Regions from separate parts of the Sporosarcina sp. OR05 genome, predicted to be linked through region 1. Evidence: predicted binding sites of a transcription regulator. Region 1 holds the regulator's gene; the other holds the start of a gene.
The links. The regulator NrdR, encoded in region 1, represses ribonucleotide reductase genes. The targets are predictions, from matches to a motif close to AACACNATATATNGTGTT.

Region 1 (6,025 bases):
GGGCATCGAATATTCAATAATGAAGAAGAACGGCAGAGGTTGAATGCGATTATGCATCCCGCTGTACGGAAAGAGATGCTTCGTCAAAAAGATGAATGGTTGCACAAAGGTGCACAGACAGTCATTATGGATATCCCTCTCTTGTTTGAAAGTAAGTTGCAATCTTTCGTTGAAAAGATTATTGTCGTTTCGGTCACGCCTTCTATCCAGCGTGAGAGATTAATGGAACGTAACAACTTAACCGAAGAAGAGGCAGATGCCAGGATACGTTCCCAAATTCCGGTTATTGAAAAAGAAGACCTTGCTGATGCTGTAATTTCTAACGATGGCACGAGAGAAGAGACTGAGAGACAGTTGGAACACATATTGCAACAATGGGGTGCTCGAGCATGAAAGTATTCTCTGAAAAGTGGAACATTGTAATTTTGTTCACAAACTCTTTGTTCCTACATAAATTATGCTATACTAATTAACGGATAAACGATATAAAGTATAACATTATGCAGGAGGATTTATTTCATGACTACTTCTATAGCGATTAATGGGTTTGGGCGCATCGGACGCATGGTTTTCCGCCAAATTATTATGGAGGACGATGTGAAAGTAGTAGCAGTGAACGCATCGTATCCGGCTGAAACGTTAGCACATTTGATTAAGTATGACACAAATCATGGAGTGTTTGATGGTGAGGTCGTTGTAGAGGAAAATGCTCTTGTAGTAAATGGAAAGCGTGTAGAATTAATAGCTGAGCGTGATCCATTGAAATTACCATGGAAACAACTTGGTGTGGACATTGTAATAGAAGCGACAGGCGTATTCAATGCCCGTGAAAAAGCCGCTCTTCATCTTGAAGCGGGGGCACAAAAAGTGATTTTGACTGCACCTGGTAAAAACGAAGACGTAACGATTGTCTTAGGTGTAAACGATGAAAAATTAGACATTGAAAAGCATGATGTCATTTCAAATGCTAGCTGTACAACAAACTGTCTTGCTCCTGTTGCAAAAGTGTTGAACGATACTTTTGGAATTGAGAACGGCTTGATGACGACTGTTCATTCGTATACGAATGATCAAAAGAACTTGGATAATCCACATAAGGATCTTCGTCGTGCTCGTGCTTGTGCACAATCAATCATACCGACTTCGACTGGAGCGGCTAAGGCATTGTCACTTGTATTACCAGAGCTTGAAGGGAAAATTCATGGTATGGCTTTACGTGTACCAACGCCGAATGTCTCTCTCGTCGACCTCGTAGTGGATGTGAAAAAGGATGTTACAGTCGAAGAAGTAAATGAAGCATTTATCAAAGCTGCAAATGGTGCGTTGGCAGGCATTCTTCGTTTCACAACTGAGCCACTTGTTTCGATCGACTTTAATACAACGAAAGAATCTGCAACAATTGATGGTCTTTCGACAATTGTCATGGGTGATCGCAAAGTAAAAGTGCTTGCTTGGTACGATAACGAGTGGGGTTATTCTGCACGTGTTGTAGAATTGACGAAGAAAGTTGCAAATGCATTGAATAACAAATTGAAAGCGTAAGGTCAATAATTCATAGAGGTTGTCGCTTCGTTAAGAATGGGAATCAGGCGTTGAACAATGCCTGGTGGCTGTTCTTGACAGTAAGCAGACAACCTCTTTTTCGTCGTGATTCCCTAAATCTTTCTTACATCCTTTTCGATTTTTCCCTTGAACATCTGTTATAATCAAAGGACTATACGGAAATACGGAGGAAGCTAAAATGATATGTCCAGCTTGTCATTACAATGGCACCCGAGTCATCGATTCCAGACCAGCTGAAGAGAATCGATCTATTCGGCGACGAAGAGAATGTGAGAAATGCGCATTTCGTTTTACGACTTTTGAAAAGGTCGAAGAAATGCCGCTCATTGTCGTCAAAAAAGACGGTACACGGGAAGAATTCAGCAACGAGAAATTATTACGAGGATTGATAAGGGCTTGTGAAAAGAGACCGGTTGATCTGGAAGCTCTTAAAAACATTGTTTATCATATTGAAAAAGAGTTAAGAAGTTCAGGGACAGTGGAGATTCGCTCAGAAAACGTAGGGGAAATGGTGATGGAAAAATTGGCGGATGTCGATGAAGTTGCCTATGTCCGTTTTGCATCTGTCTATCGTCAATACAAAGACATTACGGTTTTCATTGAAGAACTCCAAAATTTACAAACGAAAAAAGAGAGAAATTAAGCTTTGAAGCCTGAAAGAGAGGAGCTCCGACAATATGCTATATCAAGAATTACAACCGATTGACACTTATAAAATCATGATGTCGCATCCATTTTCGGATTATGATCGACAACTCCTCACTTTGTTTTACCAACCACTTATCGGACCGCAATCGATGAGTCTGTTTTTGTCGTTATGGGCGGATGCAGAGCGGAATCTTGATAGTGAATACAATCACTACCACCTCATGAACTTACTGACTATGCCACTTGGTCAAGTTTTTGAAGCTAGAATCTCTCTTGAAGCGATTGGCCTATTGCGGACATTTTGTAAGGAAGAGAGTGAAGACCGCTCGTTCATCTATGAACTTTTGCCGCCGATGGATGCGAAATCTTTCTTTGAAGATCCCTTATTGTCCACATTTTTATTCAGTAAGATTGGTGAAAATGCGTACCGTGGATTAAAAGCCCGGTTTACCCTCTCTGATCAAAAAATGGATGGCTATAATGAAGTTTCCCGTACATTTCTCGACGTCTACAAGCCGATCCGTTCAAGTGGATCGGAAATTGAACAGGAACCAACGAAACTATCAGGGAAATCGGTGTCAGAAGGCTTGCCATTTGCCAACTTTGATTTTGATTTCCAACTTCTTCGGGCAGGGTTATCAGAACAAATGGTACCTCAATCTGCACTTGCTTCCGTCTCAAAAGAGTTTATTGGGAAACTGGCATTTCTTTATTCACTAACGCCAATGGATATGCAAAAAGTAATTATGATGGCGTTGGATGAAGATTTGAATCTACCAGAAGAACGCTTACGAAAAGCTGCTACAGATTTCTACAAGCTGAATATTTCTCGTAATGCCCCTAAACTTGAAAAAGTTTTTCATAAGGAAGCACCTCCTCTTAAAAAAGAACCTGTCACTCGTGAAGATGAACTTTTACAGTACATGGAAACGGTCTCGCCGCGAGAAATGTTAAGGGATTATACAGGGAAAGAACCACTTCCTGTCGATGTGCAGCTTGCTGAACGTTTAGTAACGGTACACGGTTTTACAGTTGGCGTTGTCAATGTCCTGTTACATTATGTCATTATCCGAAATGACGGGAAAATAACGAAAAACTATGCAGAACGGATTGCGTCTCACTGGGCTAATAAAAAAATTACAACTGCAAAGCAAGCAATGGACATGTCTAGAAAAGAGCACGACCAATATATGCAATGGCAAAAAGAAGGAAGTAATCAGACAAACTCTCGAAAACAAAGGCAAGGAAGAGAAGAGAAGCTGCCGGAGTGGTTCCGTAAAAACGATGAAACAGATGATCGTAAACAAGCTAACAAAAAGGATGTTGACCCATCCATGGATGAAAAACGTCGTCAACTAATCGCCAAGTTAGATGCGATGAGAACGGAGGGGAAATAATAGGTGGAGCGAATCGGAAGTACATTAAGAAGGGTTGTCAATCCGTCAGAGTTGGCGGCTAGATATGAAGCGGTGCGAAATGAAGTGATGGAATCTCCCGCTGTTCAACAGTTTATTGAAGAGCATGCGGCTTCCATTGACAAAGCAGTTGTTGAGAAGAGTTTAATGAAGTTATATGAGTTTGTGTCTGCTTCACATCAATGTGAAAAGTGTCCACATCTGGATGGGTGCATAAACGTAATGAAAGGCTTTGAACCAAAACTTGTTTTGTCGCAAGGGTTCATTGACATTGATTATGTTAAATGTCCGAATAAATTGGTTGACGATGAAAGACGAAACATTACGAATATGATTGATAGTATGCACATGCCAAAAGATGTGATGGAAGCGCGTCTTCACCATGTCAATTTAGAGCATGATGACAGTCGCATTATTGCAATTGAAGCAGCCGCACAATTTCTTAGTGAATACAGTGAGACAGGAAAACTGCCGGAGCGCGGATTCTACATTTACGGGCCATTTGGAACGGGCAAATCTTATATTCTTGGAGCACTTGCGAATGAACTTGCTAATCGTCGAGTGAGGACAGTCATTGTTTATATTCCCGAGTTTCTGCGGGAAATTAAACAATCGATTCAAGACCAAACGTTCAATGACAAGATTGACTTTGTGAAGAAAGCGGAAGTCCTTATGTTAGATGATTTTGGTGCTGAATCCATCTCTGCCTGGGCGCGAGATGAAGTGCTAGGTACGATTTTACAATACCGAATGGCAGAGAAATTGCCTACTTTCTTTACCTCGAACTATAATTTTAAAGAGTTGGAGCATCACTTAGCGTATACGCAACGAGGTGAAAAGGAAGAGGTTAAAGCAGCGAGAATTATGGAACGCATTAAAACGGTAAGTAAACCGATTGAATTGAAAGGTTCCAACCTTAGAAATCGGAATTGACATGAAGGACAAATCGTCACTTGCAATTTTCTGAGACATTCCTTATACTAATGAGTATTATATTCGAAATGTATTGAAGAGGACATGAATCGATAGCTCCACTTACAGAGAACAGGGTCTTTAGGCTGCAAGCCCTGTAGTTGCGAACATCGATTTACCACCTCCGAACAGCATCAGTGAACTTCTTTAGTAGCTGATGACGGCCCCGGCCCGTTAGCCGTTTCAGAGCTCCATGTCCGCGAGTACGTATCGAGGATGTAGAAGGAAGAAGGGTGGAACCGCGAGCAATAGCTTCGTCCCTTTATTGGGATGGGGCTTTTTTTGTTCAAAAAAATCGAGTGAGGAGTGTTTACAATGGCAGAACAGATTCAATTAAAATTTCCAGATGGTGCGATAAAGGAATTTCCCGCCGGCACAACAACAGAAGAGGTTGCTGGATCCATCAGCCCTGGTCTAAGAAAAAGTGCGTTGGCAGGTAAGGTTGGAGAGAAACTTGTGGATTTGAAAACACCGATCCATGAAGATGGTGACATTGCCATCATTACTCCCCAATCAGATGAGGCGCTTGAAATCTTACGCCACAGTACTGCGCATTTACTTGCACAAGCGGTAAAACGCAAGTTTCCAGATGCAAAATTAGGGATTGGACCAGTCATTGACAATGGCTTCTATTATGACATCGATTCACCTACACCGATTACAGCGGAAGATTTGCCTGAACTTGAGAAGGAAATGAAACGCATTATCGGTGAAAATTTACCGATTATCCGCCATGATGTTTCGCGTGATGAAGCAGAAAAACGTTTCAAAGAAATTGACGATCCTTATAAGATTGAATTGCTTGAAGCGATTCCAGCCGGCGAGCAAGTGTCCATTTACGAGCAAGGAGAATTTTTCGACCTTTGTCGCGGAGTACACGTTCCATCCACAGGCAAGCTGAAGGAATTCAAGCTGTTAAGTATTGCGGGTGCATACTGGCGAGGCGATTCCAAGAACAAGATGCTGCAACGTATTTATGGAACAGCATTCTTCAAAAAAGAAGATTTACAAGAACATTTACGCTTGTTGGAAGAGGCGAAGGAACGGGATCACCGTAAAATCGGAAAAGAGTTGAATTTATTTACAAACTCCCAAAAAGTCGGTCAAGGCCTTCCTTTATGGCTACCTAAAGGTGCAACAATCCGTCGAATCATTGAAAGATATATTGTCGATAAAGAAGTGAAGCTTGGTTACGATCACGTTTATACACCAGTGCTCGGAAGTAAAGCGTTGTACGAAACATCAGGTCACTGGGGGCATTACCAGGACGGCATGTTCCCGGTCATGAGTATGGACAATGAAGACCTAGTGCTCCGTCCGATGAACTGCCCACACCATATGATGATTTATAAAAATGGCATTCATTCTTATCGGAACTTGCCTGTCCGTATTGCAGAACTCGGCACAATGCATCGTTATGAAATGTC
Region 2 (6,025 bases), 270 kb from region 1:
CCGGATTGAAAACGATACCATCGTACCCATCGTCTTCGGCTTCATGTATTTTGTCAATGAGAGCTCCTTCATGATTCGATTGATAAAAGGAAATGTCCACAAAGTTTTCAGAAGCAACTTTTCTTAGATGGTTTTCAATATCTTCCAAAGTTTCCGCTCCATAGATGCCAGGTTCCCTTTTGCCTAATCGATTTAAATTCGGTCCATTCAGAACGAGCAGTTTCACAGCTACATCATTCCCCTCACCTTTTTCTTTCCCATTTTATCACACTGTCCAATAGTCGCAACCTATTTTATCGTGCTTAGCGGAAAGATTTCTTCATATACACAGCGGTTCCAGTTACAAACCTGCTTACAATTGCAAGAATTGAAAAGAATGGGATGGAAAGTGTTTTGAACCCTTCTGTTACGGAAGTAGGTGCATGGATGAGCCACTCAATCGTCACAGCAGCAATCGCACTGATACACAAAGCTGTTACAGACGGTGGAATGCGGGATGTCCGTACAGCTACTTGATAAAATATACCGAAAATGATGAACAGGACAATAAAGAGAACACTCCATTTCCACCATTCATGCGTAGAGCCAAAGAGTAACCATTTCTTCGCCCATCCAATCGGCGACCATTTAATAAAATTAAAATAATGCAACATCTTAAGTGATGCAGTCGTGAACAATGCTGCTACAACAGTTGTCCATATCATTGTTTTTGTCATTGTGCAATTCCCTCCTCACTCGAAGTGTAGGAATGCGACGCAATTTTTAAACCTTTATGGTGGAGTAGCTCTTCGTTTTTTTGTACAATAGAAAGATATAAGATTTGCTATATGAATGGTATACAACGAACTACAGGCAATTACAGTAGCGTGGCATACCAATAAATAGATGAAGGTCAATTGAAAAGAGAAGGTGTTGGAAAATCCATGAGTAAAAAACAACAAGCCCCCACATACGGTGGTCAAGCTTTAATTGAAGGCGTCATGTTCGGAAGTAGGAATCATACAGTTACAGCGATTCGGAGAAAAGACGATTCCCTTGACTACTATTACGTGCCCAAAGAGCAAAAACCACTTGCTGCGAAGCTGAAAAAGATTCCTTTCGTGCGTGGTATTGTTGCACTAATTGAATCTGCTGGCATCGGTTCCAAGCATCTTACTTTTGCAAACGAACGTTATGATGTTATGCCTGGAGAAGAAGTCGACCACACTGAAGAAGAATCATCAAAACTCGCAATGGTACTCGGTGTAGCAGCTGTCGGTGTTTTATCATTCATTTTTGGTAAATTCGTATTTACGCTAGTACCTGTGTTTCTTGCGCAAATGCTTGAATTCATCGCACCCGGTAAAACAGCTCAAATCCTACTCGAAAGCTTCTTTAAACTCGCGCTTTTATTGACGTATATTTCGTTGATCTCGATGACACCTCTCATTAAACGTGTATTTAAGTATCACGGTGCAGAGCACAAAGTAATCAATGCTTACGAGAGTGGCCTTCCTCTCACCGTAGAAAACGTCCAAGCGTCTTCTCGCTTGCACTATCGTTGCGGCAGTAGTTTTCTATTGTTTACGGTCATCGTCGGGATGTTCATTTATTTCCTCGTACCAACCGATCCTTTTTGGCTTCGTATTGTGAACCGCATTCTGTTAATACCTGTTGTCATCGGTGTTTCTTTTGAGGTGTTGCAATTTACAAATAGCCTTCGGAATATCCCCGTCTTGAAGTTTCTAGGGTATCCTGGACTCTGGTTGCAATTGTTGACAACAAAAGAGCCTGACGACAAACAAGTGGAAGTCGCAATTGCTTCGTTCAACAAGTTATTAGAGATTGAAGAAAAAGGCATTGAAAACATCGACATCTTAAAGTCCACAACTGAAAAAACAGTGAATACAACTGTTGCTGCGAACTAAAAAGGAAGTGCCGCTAGTGGCACTCCCTTTATTTTTTGTTCAATAATTTACAAACCACATTTCAACTGTGCGTTACAGTTTGTGCACGTGTTACAGCCACCCATTTCTTCTACTGTCCCTTTTCTACATACCGGACATGTGTTACCGACTTCCGAGCCAATAGTCACATTTGTAGAACGTAAATCGTGAACAGTATTCACAAGAACGACTTTGCGTTGTTCAATGACTTCTTCCGTCATTTCATTGTTGTCCATGACATTCTCTTCAGCTTTTAGCGTCAACACTTGTGAATCACGGCTTCCGTCTACATAAACAGTACCGCCCTTTGCTCCGCCTTTGTAGAGACGCTCGTACACACTTTCCACTTGTTCAACTGTATAGCCCCGTGGTGCATTGACTGTTTTAGAAATCGAGCTGTCAATCCAACGTTGGATGATGCATTGGACGTCAGCGTGCGCTTCAGGAGATAAGCTCATTGACGAAACAAACCAGTTTGGCAACTCATTTGGATCCGCTTCAGGATGACGTGTTAAATATTCTTCAACAATTCCCGCTTTCACTTCAATGAACTTCCCTAATCGACCACTACGGTAATACGTGAATGAGAAATACGGTTCCAATCCCGTACTAACACCTACCATTGTGCCAGTCGATCCTGTTGGCGCGACCGTTAATAAGTGCGAATTTCGAATGCCGTGTTCCAAAACGCCATTTCTGATATCTTTCGGCATTTTCTTCATGAACCCTGTTTGGATGAATGCATGACGCAATGCAGCCGTTTCATCATCATTTTTACCGATTAAGAATGGGAAGCTCCCTTTCTCTTTAGCGAGTTCAATAGACGTCCGGTAAGCGGTCGTAGCGATCGTTTCAAACACTTGTTCAACGAGTTCGTTCCCTTCCGGTGAACCGTACTCTTTTTCACAATAAATCAGCAGGTCGGCTAAGCCCATTACACCTAGTCCTACACGTCGTTCACCAAGTGCTTGCTTTTTATTCTCTTCAAGGAAATAAGGGGTTGCATCAATTACGTTATCTTGCATACGCACACCGACGCTTACGGTTTCTTTCAATTTCTCGAAATCTACAGTCTTCGCTTCTTTATCCGCAAACTCTGCTAGATTCACTGCTGCAAGGTTACAAACGGAATAGGGTGCTAACGGCTGCTCACCGCATGGATTCGTTGCAACAACTTGTTGCCCGTATGCTTTTGCATTCGTTTCCTTGTTCGCATTATCAATAAAGAAGATACCCGGTTCCGCTGAATACGTAGCACAGATATTGATGAGATCCCATAATGCTCTTGCTTTAATTGTACGGTAGACACGCACTTCATGTCCTAAACGTTCCCATTCACGGACGTCTCCAACTTTGTGCCATTGTTCGTTATAGACATTCATTTGTTCTGCTGTATACTTTTCAACTGCTGGAAAACGAAGCTCATACGCCTCGTCGTTTTCTACAGCTTTCATGAAATCGTCCGTTAACGTTACGGAAATGTTTGCACCCGTTAAGAATTCAGGGTTGTGGACAGAATACGTACCGCCATCTTTTAACTTCATTTCTGCATCACGGATAATTGCTTCATTGAAACCACCCATGCCAGGAATCGTTCGGTAGTTCAGAATCCCTTGATACATCGCTTCCTCTTGTTGAGTTAGAGGTGTGAATTTCAATTTTTCATTCGCTAGCTTTTTAATCAATTCCTCTTCTGTGTTTTCCAAAAGAAATCGGAGAATTCTCGGGTTCTGCATTTTCGAAATGATAAATTCACAAATATCCGGATGCCAGTTCGCAAGCATGATCATCTGTGCACCGCGGCGGCTTCCGCCTTGTTCTACTAGATGCGTCAATTTTGCAATGTCATCTAGCCAAGAAACAGATCCAGAAGACTTCCCGTTCACACCTCTTGCCAGCGTGTTGCGGGGACGTAGTGTTGAGCCGTTTGTCCCGACTCCACCGCCACGACTCATAATTTCCATCACTTGTTTACGATGATCTGAAATACCTTCACGCGAATCCGCTACGAACGGCATCACGTAACAGTTAAAGAATGTCACTTCCGTTTCAGAACCAGCCCCATATAGAACACGACCTGCCGGGATGAAGTTCAAGCGTGCCAGTTGATCGTAGAACAGTTCAAAGGATTGTTGACGCTTGTCCTCCGTCGATTCAACGGAAGCTAGACCTGTTGCATTTCTTTTAGCGATTTGCTCGTAAAATACTTCCAGCGGTTTCTCAATGACATCTAGCGGCCGAGTGATAACTCCGTTTTCTTGCTCATCCACATTGTCGATAGACGTCCGGTATTCAGGTTCAATCCAGATAGAAGCAGTGCCTTTTTCCATGTCAATGGATTTGATAAAACCTAGTCCTCGTGCAGGAAATTTCGGATCCTCTTTCACTGTCAGAACGACAAAGTCACCTGCTTTTAAAGTCTTTTTCTCTGTGTCCTTGAAAGAGTAGCGATCAATCATGACGAGACGAGATACACCACTATGTACAATCTTCATGTCATCCGTGATTGGATGTACCTGTGGAAACACCGCAATATCCTCATTTAATTGCGCAATGTCCAACACAGGATTTTGTCCACTTGAAACTACAACCATCTTACATTCTCCTTCACGGAATATATTACACACCACATCTAGTGTGTTAACTAGTAAATAATCTACTACATATTGACACACGCTTCAACTTGTAGTATTTTACACATTTTAACAAATCGCATACCTACTCGATTTCATTCATGAAAAATAGAACAAAAGATATAGTGTTCACTTACGGTATGTCCATTCATCGTTTGCGTACTTCTTTTTCTCTATTTCATGCACAAACTGCTTTTGTTCAATCGACAGCTCCAATGGTTGTAATTGTATAGATAGCGCTTTTTCAAATCCTTTCGAAAACGCATCAATACAAGCATCAATAGAAATTTCTTTATCTGTCAATCGATCGATGGCAACCGCTTTGTTCGGAAGGCTTTCAAGCATACGTTTACGCGATTCCTCGCTATCGAATTTAAACAATGACACTAACTTTTCCTCGTCTAAACTAAGTAAAATAGCGCCATGTTGCAAAATCACACCTTTTTGACGTGTTTGAGCACTTCCCGCCACCTTTTTCCCTTCGACGACTAATTCATACCAGCTCGGTGCATCAAAACAAACTGCACTTTTCGGACGCTTTAAATCATCACTTTGTTTCTTTGTTTCAGGAACGGAAAATTCAGCGTTCAAGCCTAAGTTCCGGAATCCTTCCAGTAAACCTCCTGAGATCACCCGATAGGCTTCAGTTACAGTCTCAGGCATGTTAGGATACTCTTCCGTCACAATGACACTATAAGTAAGTTCATGTTCATGCAATACACCCCGTCCACCTGTCGGCCGACGTACAAACCCTAATTGATGTGCCTCTACGGCTGCCATATCAATTTCCTTTTCAACACGTTGAAAATAACCGATCGATAATGTTGCAGGCTCCCACTCATAAAACCGCAGAACCGGTCCGATTTCGCCTTGGCTATGCCACTCCATTAACGCTTCATCAAGCGCCATATTGTAAGACGGTGAACACTTTCCTGAATTGATGAAATGCCATACTGTTTTTGACATAACGTTTCCCCCTATTAACTGCAATGCATTTCATTTTATCATTCTCATTGAACATGTGCTACTCATTCTTTATAATGAATGTATAGATAGAAAGGGGAAAATTGATTGTGAGCAGCTTATATATTCTTATTGCACTTCTCGTTGCCATCGTAGTGTATTTCGTTATTACGATGTTGCGTGTGCGTAAATCAGTTACAAATTTAACACAAGAACAATTCATTGAAGGGTATCGCAAAGCACAACTAATCGATGTGCGCGAACCAAAAGAATTCGAATCGGGGCATATTTTAGGAGCACGCAATATTCCGTATTCACAATTCAGACAACGTTTTAAAGAGATTCGTCCAGACAAACCTGTCTATCTATACGATCAAAACGGCGGTAAAAGTTCTCGTGCTGCAATGTTTTTAAAGAAAAAAGATTATGCACACTTGTACCAATTGCAAGGTGGATTCCGTACGTGGACCGGTAAAGTAAAAAGCAAGTAATCATCTCTAATCA

Region 2: NRI27_RS03530 (vitamin B12-dependent ribonucleotide reductase) is a predicted target of NrdR. The motif match lies at 4,548-4,565, and genes of this name have one in related genera.

Annotation. Positions count from the first base shown of each region.
Region 1 is NZ_JANKJL010000001.1:473,632-479,656, forward strand. It holds gene coaE (dephospho-CoA kinase) at 1-393, shown strand, start outside; gene NRI27_RS02160 (glyceraldehyde-3-phosphate dehydrogenase) at 520-1,542, shown strand; gene nrdR (transcriptional regulator NrdR) at 1,742-2,206, shown strand; gene NRI27_RS02170 (replication initiation and membrane attachment family protein) at 2,241-3,608, shown strand; gene dnaI (primosomal protein DnaI) at 3,612-4,559, shown strand; T-box leader at 4,624-4,863, shown strand; gene thrS (threonine--tRNA ligase) at 4,914-6,025, shown strand, end outside.
Region 2 is NZ_JANKJL010000001.1:739,094-745,118, reverse strand. It holds gene aroQ (type II 3-dehydroquinate dehydratase) at 1-226, opposite strand, end outside; gene NRI27_RS03540 (hypothetical protein) at 303-716, opposite strand; gene NRI27_RS03535 (DUF1385 domain-containing protein) at 924-1,907, shown strand; gene NRI27_RS03530 (vitamin B12-dependent ribonucleotide reductase) at 1,955-4,519, opposite strand; gene NRI27_RS03525 (lipoate--protein ligase family protein) at 4,688-5,524, opposite strand; gene NRI27_RS03520 (rhodanese-like domain-containing protein) at 5,632-6,012, shown strand.